DNA from 2 places in the Rhodoferax sp. LB1P47 genome. Region 1 is predicted to be linked to the other one. Evidence: predicted binding sites of a transcription regulator. Region 1 holds the regulator's gene; the other holds the start of a gene.
The links. Region 1 encodes LexA, which represses DNA repair genes until DNA is damaged. Its sites were predicted from a motif close to ACTGTATNNNNATACAGT; they were not measured.
Positions count from the first base shown of each region.

Region 2: recA (recombinase RecA) is a predicted target of LexA. The motif match lies at 1,806-1,823, and genes of this name have one in related genera.

Region 1 is NZ_JBWMAU010000011.1:64,084-69,642, reverse strand. Features, by position in the region: gene adk (adenylate kinase) at 1-241, shown strand, start outside; gene AC0969_RS13365 (asparaginase) at 281-1,270, opposite strand; gene lexA (transcriptional repressor LexA) at 1,373-2,038, shown strand; gene AC0969_RS13355 (hypothetical protein) at 2,252-2,617, shown strand; gene AC0969_RS13350 (D-2-hydroxyacid dehydrogenase family protein) at 2,681-3,688, shown strand; gene AC0969_RS13345 (hypothetical protein) at 3,890-5,559, opposite strand, start outside.
Region 2 is NZ_JBWMAU010000013.1:99,325-104,883, forward strand. Features, by position in the region: gene AC0969_RS14870 (sugar ABC transporter permease) at 1-102, shown strand, start outside; gene recX (recombination regulator RecX) at 106-582, opposite strand; gene recA (recombinase RecA) at 637-1,752, opposite strand; gene AC0969_RS14885 (MarR family winged helix-turn-helix transcriptional regulator) at 1,887-2,360, shown strand; gene AC0969_RS14890 (response regulator) at 2,385-3,059, shown strand; gene AC0969_RS14895 (pyridoxamine 5'-phosphate oxidase family protein) at 3,117-3,770, opposite strand; gene pdxR (MocR-like pyridoxine biosynthesis transcription factor PdxR) at 3,864-5,336, shown strand; gene AC0969_RS14905 (RbsD/FucU family protein) at 5,333-5,559, opposite strand, start outside.

The DNA.
Region 1 (5,559 bases):
ACCCAAGGTCGAAGGCCTGGACGACATCACCGGCGAAGCCCTGGTGCAGCGCCCTGACGACCAGGAAGAAACCGTGCGCAAACGGCTGGAGGTGTACAGCGCCCAAACCCGTCCGCTGGTCGATTACTACTCCGGCTGGGCCGAAAACGAGCCTAGCGCGGCCCCCAAATACCGCGCTATCAGCGGCACGGGCAGCGTCGACGAAATCACTGCACGGGCCTTTGCTGCACTTGCAGCCTAAGCCTGACCTCCTCTAAAAAAACCCGCCCGGCGGGTTTTTTTACGCCTGCTGGGCCAATAGCTCCAGCATCAAGGCAATCCGCGCCTTCACTGGTGACAAGCCCTGCGCATCGGGAATCACGTCCGCGCCTGTACCCAGCACCCGGCCAAACACACAGCGCGTAGACCGCAGCACCCGCACGCCCACCGCCATAGCCCGCAGCAAAGCCGCTTGCACATCGGCATGCAGCGTGCCATTGCCGGTGCCCGCGACCACGATGCCCTGCACGCCCTGGGCCACCAATGCATCCACCAGCAAACCGCTGGCACCCGCGTAGTTCAACACGATCTCCACCCGTGGCCAGTCGCTTGCAGACCAAGCGCCCAACACTATATTTTTAATAGCTGCTTGCGCAACTAACATATGCGCTAAAGGCTTATTTTCCTCATAAAAATCAAGCGCCGACGGCCAGGGCCGCAGCAGGCGCACCCGGCCCTCCTCTACCAAGCCCACCAGCCCCGCGTCGCCCGAGGCAAACGCGTCTACCTTGTAGCTGTGCACCTTCTGCACATCGCGGGCGCTGTGGATATTGCCCGCGCACACCGCCACCACGCCGTGTGCGCCAGGAGTGCTAGCCACGGCCACAGCATCCAGCAGGTTTTGCGGCCCGTCGGGCACCAGGGCCGTGGCCGGGCGCATGGCGCAGGTCAGTACCACCGGTTTGGCCGGGTTCAACACCGCCTGCAAAAAATACGCGGTTTCTTCCAGCGTATCGGTGCCGTGGGTAATGACGATGCCCGCCACATCCGGCTGCGCCAGCCAGTGCTCGCAGCGCTGCGCCAGCTGCTGCCACAGGGCAAACCCCATGTCCTTGCTGTCCACCTGCGCCACCTGTTCGGCAATGAGATCCACATCCGCAAAGCCACCCAGCGACTCAAGCAACTGCGCCACACCCACCTCGCCAGCGGTATAGCCCAGGTTGTCGCCCGCCCGGCTGGCCCGGCCCGCAATCGTGCCGCCGGTGCCCAGCACCACAATCTTGGAAGTCATTGAATCGACAGACATGCTTGCAAACTTTCAAAAACTGGTTAAAAATACAGTCACTGGATATTAAAACAGCCCAGCAACTTTGCCAAGCACCGGAGTCATCCTATGGATCTGCCCTCGTTTCCCGCCAAACTCACCGCCCGCCAGCAGCAGATTCTGGAGCTGATCCAGTCCGCCATTGCCCGCACCGGTGCACCCCCCACCCGGGCCGAAATCGCCAACACCCTGGGCTTCAAATCGGCCAACGCCGCCGAAGAGCATCTCCAGGCCCTGGCCCGCAAGGGTGCCATCGAACTGGTCAGCGGTACCTCGCGTGGCATCCGCCTCAAAAGCGAAACCCTGCGCTCCATCCACGAATCGCGCTCACAGAACCTGCTCAGCCAACTCGCCCTGCCCCTCATTGGCCGGGTGGCAGCAGGCTCCCCAATTTTGGCGCAGGAACACGTAGACCAAACCTACCACCTAGAAGCCAGCATGTTCCGCCACAAGCCCGACTACCTGCTCAAGGTACGCGGAATGTCCATGCGCGACATCGGCATCCTCGACGGCGACCTGCTGGCCGTGCAGACCGCCACCGATGCCAAAAACGGCCAGATCGTGGTGGCCCGGCTGGGTGACGATGTCACCGTCAAACGCTACCGCCGCACCAAAAACCTCATCGAGCTGCTGCCCGAAAACCCCGACTACCCCACCATCGTGGTCGATCCGGAAGAAAGCTTCGCCATTGAAGGCCTGGCCGTCGGACTCATCCGCAACACCTTGCTGATGTAGCCACGCCACCGGCAGCTGCGCAGCGTCAAACCTAACGGTCATGGGCTCGGGTGCAGAGCACCCCGAGCCATGAAAGTTGTTGCACGTTCATTCCAGGTAAAGCGCAGCCGCATGCGGGAGCATCCCGCCACATCCACCATCTGCCATCCGCGTATATCTGCGCATATAGCCACCGTTTCGTCCGTATTCAACACCGCTTGTTGGGGAGGTCCTATGGGAATCGCATCGTTTTCGGCCACGGGTTTACTAGGTTCATTCCAAGGCTCTTTCCTGGGTTGGATGGGCTGGCTCACCGCCAGCGCATCGGGCCCGCACGCACCGCGCACACCCCAGGCACCGCACTCTACCGCCGCGTGGTCGCCCAGTTGTGCTAGCCCCCCCAGCCGTCCCAGCGGCACCGCCCCGCCGCCGGCCATAGCACGCCGCCCGGTGCGTGTATTGCGTGTCATAGAAACGCCCCCATCGGCCGCCAGTGCCGGGCGTATGCGCATTTCGGGCCGCATGGCCGATGTCTGTGCCGAACTGGAGCGCCTGGCCGCACTGGAATCTACGCCCCGCAGCGGCGCAATGCTGCAATAAGCTTGGCCCCAAAGTTCGGCAGGTACTGGCAGGTAAGCCTTGGCACCAAGGCACAATCAGGGGATGAATATTGTGATCCTCGATGACTACCAAGATGCAGTCCGCAAATTGGACTGCGCCAGCAAGCTGGAGCCCTATGCGGCCAAGGTCTACACCAACACCGTCAAGGGCCTAGGCCAGTTGTCGGTACGCCTTAAAGATGCCGACATCATCGTATTGATCCGGGAGCGCACGCAGCTCAACCGGGCGGTGATCGAAAAGCTGCCCCGCCTCAAAATGATCGCCCAAACCGGTCGCATCGGTGCCCATGTGGATGTCACTGCCTGTACCGAGCGCGGTATTGCTGTGGCCGAGGGGGTGGGTTCGCCCACCGCCCCTGCCGAGCTGACCTGGGCGTTGATCATGGCCTCCACCCGGCGGCTGCCACAGTACATCAGCAACCTCAAGCACGGGGTATGGCAGCAGTCGGGCATGAAAACCGCGTCCATGCCACCCAACTTTGGCATGGGCACGGTGCTAAAGGGCAAAACTATGGGCATTTGGGGCTATGGCCGGATTGGCCAGATCGTGACCACCTACGCCCGCGCCTTCGGCATGAAGGTGCTGGTCTGGGGCCGCGAAACCTCCCGCACCCGCGCCCTGGCCGACGGGGTGGAAGTGGTTGATAGCAAGGAAGCCTTGTTTGCACAGTCCGATGTGTTGTCGCTGCACCTGCGGTTGACCGACGAAACCCGGGGCATCGTCACCTTGGAAGACCTGTCGCGCATGAAGCCCACCTCTTTGCTGGTCAACACCTCAAGGGCCGAACTGATCGAGCCCGATGCGCTGCTGGCTGGCCTGAACCGGGGCCATCCTGGCATGGCGGCGATTGACGTGTTTGAGAGCGAGCCAATTTTGCAAGGCCATGCCTTGCTGCGGCTGGAGAACTGCATTTGCACGCCCCACATCGGTTATGTAGAGCAAAACAGCTATGAGCTGTACTTCAATGCGGCGTTTGACAACGTACTGAATTTCATCAAAGGCACGCCGACCAACATCATCAATCCGGGTGCATTACAGGTTCGGCGCTGATCCTGCACATCCGCTCTCTATTTTGAAAATTATTTTGTAGCTCCTCCCGCAGGTAGAAACTGCGCTAGTGGCCTAAAACGGCATGTTTTTGCCGCTTTTTTTGCCTACCTCACCGCCAGAGCACGCGGCATCCAGAAACACCTCAGAGCTGGCTTTGCCAGACTGCGCCCCTCCGCAAGGGAGACTGCGCGAGTCTGGGGCTTAGTCTTTTTTCGGGGAAATTTTGGCTTCGACCTTGGGGTCAAACAGGTCAAATTCCAGCATATGGCTGTCGATGGTCTGGGCTATCGGCGAGGTCGGTTCGGTTTCCAAGGGGCTAGCACTGGGCGCAGTACCCAAGTCCAAGTCCAAGTCCAGGTTCAAATCAAGGTCCAGCACTGTCGCTGCCAATGGAGGCATGGGAGCTGGCGCAATCACCAACGGCGCGGTTGGCAACTCTTGCATCGCCATCAGCTCGGAATTGGAAAAATCCAGATTCAAGTCGAGGTCCAGGTCAAGATCCAGCGGCTGGCGGTATGCCGGTGACAAGGCCTCGGAATGCGTATCTTGCCCGTCTAGGGGGGCCATTTCCGACATTAACGCCATCGGCTGGGTAAAGGTGGTGTCGCTCGGCGTGGCGACATCCAGCGGAGCAGGCCGGGAGAGATCCAGCTCCAGCTCTTGCCGACGGCTGACTCGCCCGCCGCGCACCTGGGGCATGGTGTCGTGCAATGTGCCATCCGCTTGGCGCACGGTGCCCTGGGCCACCGCGTAGAGCAACAGGAGTTCACGGTAAGCGGCCAGGTCGAAGGGTTTGCCAGCATCGAACGTGGCATCACGAAACAGGCAGGACGCGATGAAGACCAGCGCTTTAGCGGTTCCCCAGTGGCTTTCGATGCTGTGCAGCACGGCTGGGTACGCCTCCAAGGTCTGCCCTTCCTGGGTAAACGCAGGAAACGCCGGGATATGGCTATTGAACTGGCGGTTGAACGTATCGCGTTCCTGCTGGTATTCGGCCTGGCGGCCCAGCGTGTGGTAGATCTTGAGCAATTCCAAATAGGCCAATGGGCTGGCATCGGCATGGATGCTCTTTTTCAGCACATCAATCGCTTGGTCGTATTGCCCCAGAGACACAAAGAACTCGGCATGCTGCTGCACGTCGAGAAAATCTTCGGAATACATGCTTCGCGCTGGCAACGCAGTGGCAGCAGAGCGGGGCGTGGGCACCAAAGGTTTGGTGGCCATGGTCATGGCCGTTAATTTTTTCAGGTCGTCAAAGAGCGACTCGTCCACGTCGGCGTCATGGTTCGGGCCGGGCAAGGTATTGGGCGGCAGCTGGGCGGCCAACGAGGCGGGGCGGCTCATCGGTGCGGCGGCAGCGCCTAACTCTTCGGTGCTGGGCTCGCCGTGGCGCGCCCAGTCGGTGGGGGGAAAGTGGATGCGTTGCCGTGCCCGGTTCCAGAAGAAGGCGGCGGCGGCAATGGCGGCCAGCAGCAAGCCCAGCAGGCCGTACACAAAGCCTTCGCCATAGTGGTTGTTTTCCAGCTTTTCTAGGCGCTGCTTGAAGTCGGCTTCGTTTTTGGCCAACAGGGCCTTGAGTGTTTTGGACTCGGCTTCCAACGCCATCCAGCGCTGTTTTTCTTGGGCATTTTCAACCGGCAGATGGTTCAATTCGCGCCAGGCAGCGGCCGCAGCTTCACGCTTTTGCGGGTCATCCGTGGGCGCCAGCAACAGATCGCTGGCGGATTTGAGCTGGACCAGCCGTTCGTCAGGTGCCTCGGGGGCATCCAGCTTCAGGCGGGGCTTGTTGTCGGGCGCTTCCGCCTTGGTGGTCAGCGGCTTGGGGGGCGCTACCGATTCTTTAGGCTCTTTCGGTTCTTGGATCTGGATGG
Region 2 (5,559 bases), on a different contig from region 1:
TCGTCGTCGCTGCGTTACATGATCACCGGCGCGGTGCTGGCGATTGCGGTGATCGTGGACTCACTCGCCCGCCAATCCCGCGTGTCCCACGGCAGGGCATAGGCCTCAATAACTCTCGTCCTCGTCCCCGCCCGCCACCACCTTGCGCACCACGTCGCCCGAGAAGCCACGGGCCAGCAAAAACCGCTGCTGCTTGCCCCGGGCGGCGGCGTCCAGCGGCGGGGTGCCGAACTTCTTGCGCCAGACCTCGCGGGCGCGGGCCAGCTCGGTGTCTTGCAGGCTGGCCACCGCGTCCAGCACCATGCCGGGTTCCAGCCCCTTGCTTTGCAACTCTTGGCGAATGCGGGCGGTGCCCAGCTTGGCGGCACGGCGGTACAGCACCGAGTCCACCACCCGCTGCTCGTTGATGAAGTCTTTGGCCTGCAGTGCGTCCAGCGCCTGGGCCAGTTCGCCGGGTACTGCTTCAAACGGTTTCAGCTTGCGCTCCAGCTCGGCCCGCGAATACTCGCGACCACTGAGCAGGCGCAGAGCCCGGCCTTTGAGGCTGATGGGCGCCAAGCCCTTGGACGGTGTAAAAGCCATTTGCTATTATTTATATAGCTACTAGCGCAGGTAATACATGCGCTAGAGCCCTATTTAGGCTTCAGTTTTACCTTCCGCTTTGGCTTTTTTGCTTTCTTTGGCGGGTTCGGCCGGTGCGGCGGCGACGATGATCAGCGGGATGCCCAGCGACTCGCGCACTTTGTTTTCGATCTCGGTGGACAGGCCGGGGTTTTCGCGCAGAAATTCGCGGGCGTTGTCGCGGCCCTGGCCGATTTTTTCGCCGTTGTAGGCGTACCAGGCACCCGACTTTTCGATCACCTTGGCCTCCACACCCATGTCGATGATTTCGCCGTGGCGGCTGATGCCTTCGCCAAACAGAATGTCGAACTCGGCGGTCTTGAACGGGGGCGCCACCTTGTTCTTCACCACTTTGACCTTGGTCTCGTTGCCGATCGCGTCGTCGCCCTTTTTGATGGTGCCGGTGCGGCGGATGTCCAGGCGCACCGAGGCGTAGAACTTCAGCGCGTTGCCGCCGGTGGTGGTTTCGGGCGAGCCGAACATCACGCCGATCTTCATGCGGATCTGGTTGATGAAGATGACCATGCAGTTGGCCTTCTTGATGTGGGCGGTGAGCTTGCGCAGCGCCTGGCTCATCAACCGGGCTTGCAGGCCGGGCAGGCTGTCGCCCATTTCGCCTTCCAGCTCGGCCTTCGGCGTAAGGGCGGCCACCGAGTCAATGACGATCAGATCGACCGCGCCAGAGCGCACCAGCGAATCCACAATTTCCAGCGCCTGCTCACCGGTGTCGGGCTGGCTGATCAGCATTTCTTGCAGATTGACGCCCAGGTTTTGGGCGTACTGGGTGTCGAGCGCGTGCTCGGCATCCACAAAAGCGCAGGTGCCGCCGAGCTTTTGCATTTCAGCAATGACTTGCAGGGTCAGCGTGGTTTTGCCGCTGGATTCGGGGCCGTAGATTTCGATGACGCGGCCACGCGGCAGGCCGCCCACGCCCAGCGCGATGTCCAGACCCAGCGAGCCGGTGGACACCACCTGGATGTCCTCGATCACCTCGCCCTCGCCCAGACGCATGATGGTGCCCTTGCCAAACTGCTTTTCGATCTGCGCCAGCGCGGCTTGCAAGGCTTTGGCTTTTTCGGCCAGGGCTGCGGGGGTGGGGGCTGCGGGCGGGGCTTTGACGGCTGCGTTCATGGTGCGGGTCTTTCGAAAAAATGGGTGGCTGGACAGCCTGCGGTTAACTACAGGCTGGATGCTTGAACAGTAGTTTACGGCGACCCATTGTTTCTGCAATAGATTTTTTAGTCAGTTTGGCTTACCATTAAAAAATGCCAAACATCACTGCTGAACAAGGTTGGCGCGAGACGCATTTAGGCCGCTTGATGGCCGCTGCGCTACAGCGCTTCGATGCCCGCGTGCTGGAGCTAATGGCCCGCAACGTGGACGTGCCGTTGGCGCTGGGCAACCTGGCCGCCCGTGCGCAGGTGGGCGCGGCGCACATCCACATCACTCGGCATTTGCCCCTGCAAGGCGCACGGCTCACCGAATTGGCGGCGCAGGCGGGCATGAGCAAGCAGGCGATGGGTGACCTGGTGGACCAGTGCGCCGCCTGGGGCATGGTGGCCCGCACCCCTGACCCGCTGGACGCGCGGGCGCGCCGGGTGGTGTTTACGGCGACCGGGCTGGCGTGGCTCAAAGCCTTCCAGGATGCGGTAGCGCAAGCCGAGGAAGAATTCCACCAGGCTGTAGGGACCGAAATTGCGACCGTCGTTGCGTTGGGCTTGGAGGCCTACGCTACATAATCGCGCAAAAATGAGGAGACCCGCATGCGTATCTTGATTGCAGAAGACGACCAGGTTTTAGCCGACGGCCTGTTGCGCGGCCTGCGTGCATCGGGCGCTGCGGTGGACCATGTGGCCAGTGGCACCGAGGCCGATGCCGCGCTGCTGACCAACCGCGAATTCGACCTGCTGATCCTCGACCTGGGCCTGCCCAAGATGCATGGCCTGGAGGTGTTGAAGCGCCTGCGCGCCCGGGGCTCGTCGCTGCCGGTGCTGATTTTGACGGCGGCCGACAGCGTGGAAGAGCGCGTCAAGGGCCTGGACTTGGGGGCCGACGACTACATGGCCAAGCCGTTTTCGCTGCAAGAGCTGGAAGCCCGGGTGCGTGCCCTGGCCCGGCGCGGCGCGGGCGTGGCCAGCAGCAGCATCCAGCACGGCCCGCTGCTGTACGACCACGCCGGGCGCATGGCCAGCATCGACGGCAAACCCCTGGAACTGTCGGCCCGCGAACTCGGCCTGCTGGAGGTGTTGTTGCAGCGCGTGGGGCGGCTGGTGAGCAAAGAGCAGCTGATCGAGCGCCTGTGCGAATGGGGCGAAGAGGTCAGCGTCAACGCCATTGAGGTCTACATCTACCGGCTGCGCAAGAAGATCGAGAAAGGCCCGATCCGCATCGCCACGGTGCGCGGGCTGGGGTATTGCCTGGAAAAAATCGCGCCCTGAGATAAATGAGGCATGTTTTAAGCCTCCAGCGCATACGCAATATGCGCATATAGCTACTTAAACAGTAGCAACTTCCGCCCACTCCCGCACATAGCCCGGCACCGCCCCCGGCCCAGCTGCGTCCAGCACCGGCGCAGCGCGGGTCTGCACCAGGGGGAGCACACCGGTCCACACGGGGATGGCCATGTCTTCTGCGTCGTCTACCGGCGGGCCGGTGCGGACTTTGCACACCGCCTCGTCCAGCGCGATGCGCATCACCGTGGTGGCGGCGAATTCTTTGGCGCTGCCCTGGCGGATGTCGGCGTTGCGGCCCGGTGCGATGTGGTCCATGAAGGCATCCATCGCGGCGCGCTTGTCGGCATCGGACGCCACCCGCTCAAACGTGCCGTAGACCACCGCCGAGCGGTAGTTCATCGAATGGTTGAAGGCCGAGCGGGCCAGCACCAGTCCATCCACATGGGTGATGGCCACGCAGGCCGGGGTGCCGCCCGCCAGCAGCTTGAGCAAGCGCCCGCCGTTGGAGCCGTGGATGTACAAGTGCGCGCCGATGCGCCAGCAGGCGGTGGGAATGTTGTGCGTGCCCTGTGCGTCGGCAAAGGCGATGTGGCACACGTAGGCCGCGTCCAGGATGGCGTACAGCGTGCTGCGCTGGTAGTCGGCGTTTTCGGCGATGCGGCGGATGCGGGTGCGGGCGCTGGGGGCTTCGGTCATGGCGGGCTTTCAAAGCGGTGAAAAGTGGGCGCACTATAGGTTTGTATGGCCCCACAGTTAGGGCCATAAACTATTGATTTTTTAGAGCCATCTATGGACTACGCACTGCTGTTTGCCCACCACCTGCACAGCCACCCTGCGGGGCCGCGCCAGCGCCAATTGCACGCCTGCCTGCGCGCTGCCATCCGCAGCGGCACCCTGGGCGCGGGCACGCGGCTGCTGGCCACCCGGCAGCTGGCGGCCGACCTGGGCGTGTCGCGCAACACCGTGCTGTACGCCTACGCGCAACTGGCCACCGAGGGCTATGTGCAGCCCGACCGCCGGGGTACGCGGGTGGCCGAGTTGGCGCTGGCCAAACCGCTGGCGAACACCGCGCAGAGGGCCAGCACAGCCCCCTCGGCGGCGCAGCCCACGCTGTCGCGCCGCGCCCACACCGGCGAACCCCTGCTTGAACCCCTGACCGAGGCGCACTGGATGGGGGCCTTCGTTCCGGGTGTGCCCGCGCTGGCCGACTTTCCGCTGGCGGCTTGGCGGCGGCAGATGGACCGGGCCTGGCGCAGCCTGTCCACGGTGCAGCTGAACTACGGTGGCCCGGCCGGTCAGCCGCTGCTGCGCGAAGCCATTGCCGAGCATCTGCGGGCGGCGCGTGGCGTGGTCTGCGAGGCGCGCCAGGTGTTCATCACCGACGGCACGCAAAGCAGCCTGGACCTGTGCGCCCACGCGCTGGCCGATGTGGGCGACACGGTGTGGCTGGAAAACCCCGGCTACCGGGGCGCGCTGACCGCCTTCCAGGCCGCCGAGCTGCGGGTGCATGGCATTGCGGTGGATGCCGACGGCATCGCCCCCAGTGCCGCCGACTGGCAGCAGCACCCGCCCAAGCTCATCTACACCACGCCGTCGCACCAGTACCCGCTGGGCAGCGTGCTCAGCCTGCCCCGGCGGCTAGCACTGCTGGCCCAGGCCCAGGCCTGCGGCGCACTGGTGATTGAAGACGACTACGACAGCGAATTCCGATACGACGGCCCGCCCCTGGCCGCCATGCAGGGGCTGCGGCCCTTTGCTCCGGTGCTGTACCTGGGCACCTTCAGCAAAACCCTGTTTCCGGCGCTGCGCATCGGCTTCATGGTGGTGCCGCAGCACCTGGTGGCCCCGCTGGAGCGGCGGCTGGCCCGGTCGGCCCCGCGCGGGCGGGCGGCCGACCAGTTGGCGCTGGCAGAATTTTTGCGCAGCGGCCAGTTCGCCACCCACCTGGGCCGCATGCGCCGCCTGTACCGGCAGCGGCGCGATGCCTTGCGCAGCGCGCTGGTGCAGCACTTTGGCCCGGGCGTGGCGGTGGTGGGCGGCTCGGCGGGCATGCACCTGGCGCTGGGGCTGGACGCAGCGGTGTCCGACGTAGCCGTCAGCGCCCAGGCCTTGCAGCACGGCATCGTGGCCCACGCCCTGAGCGCGCATGCGGTACCCGGCAGCGGGCCGGTGTGGAACGGGTTGATGCTGGGCTATGCCCAGGTGCCTGCCGAGCAGATGGAGGCGGCGGTGCGCAAGCTGGCAGCGCTGGTGGCGGGTTAATCTGCCGAGTGGACGACGCCTTTTTTCAGCAAAATATTGCCGTACAGCCGCGTCTCCCCGGTGGCCACCACGGCAAAGGCCTGGGCGGCGCGGGCGTAGAAGGCGAAGCGCTCCAGCGTGGCGGGCGGCTGCTCGCCGTGGCGTACCAGGGTGGCGGCAAAGTCCTGCACCGCAGGCGGCACGGCGCTGGCATCGCCCACCACCTGCATGGTGTGGGCGGCAG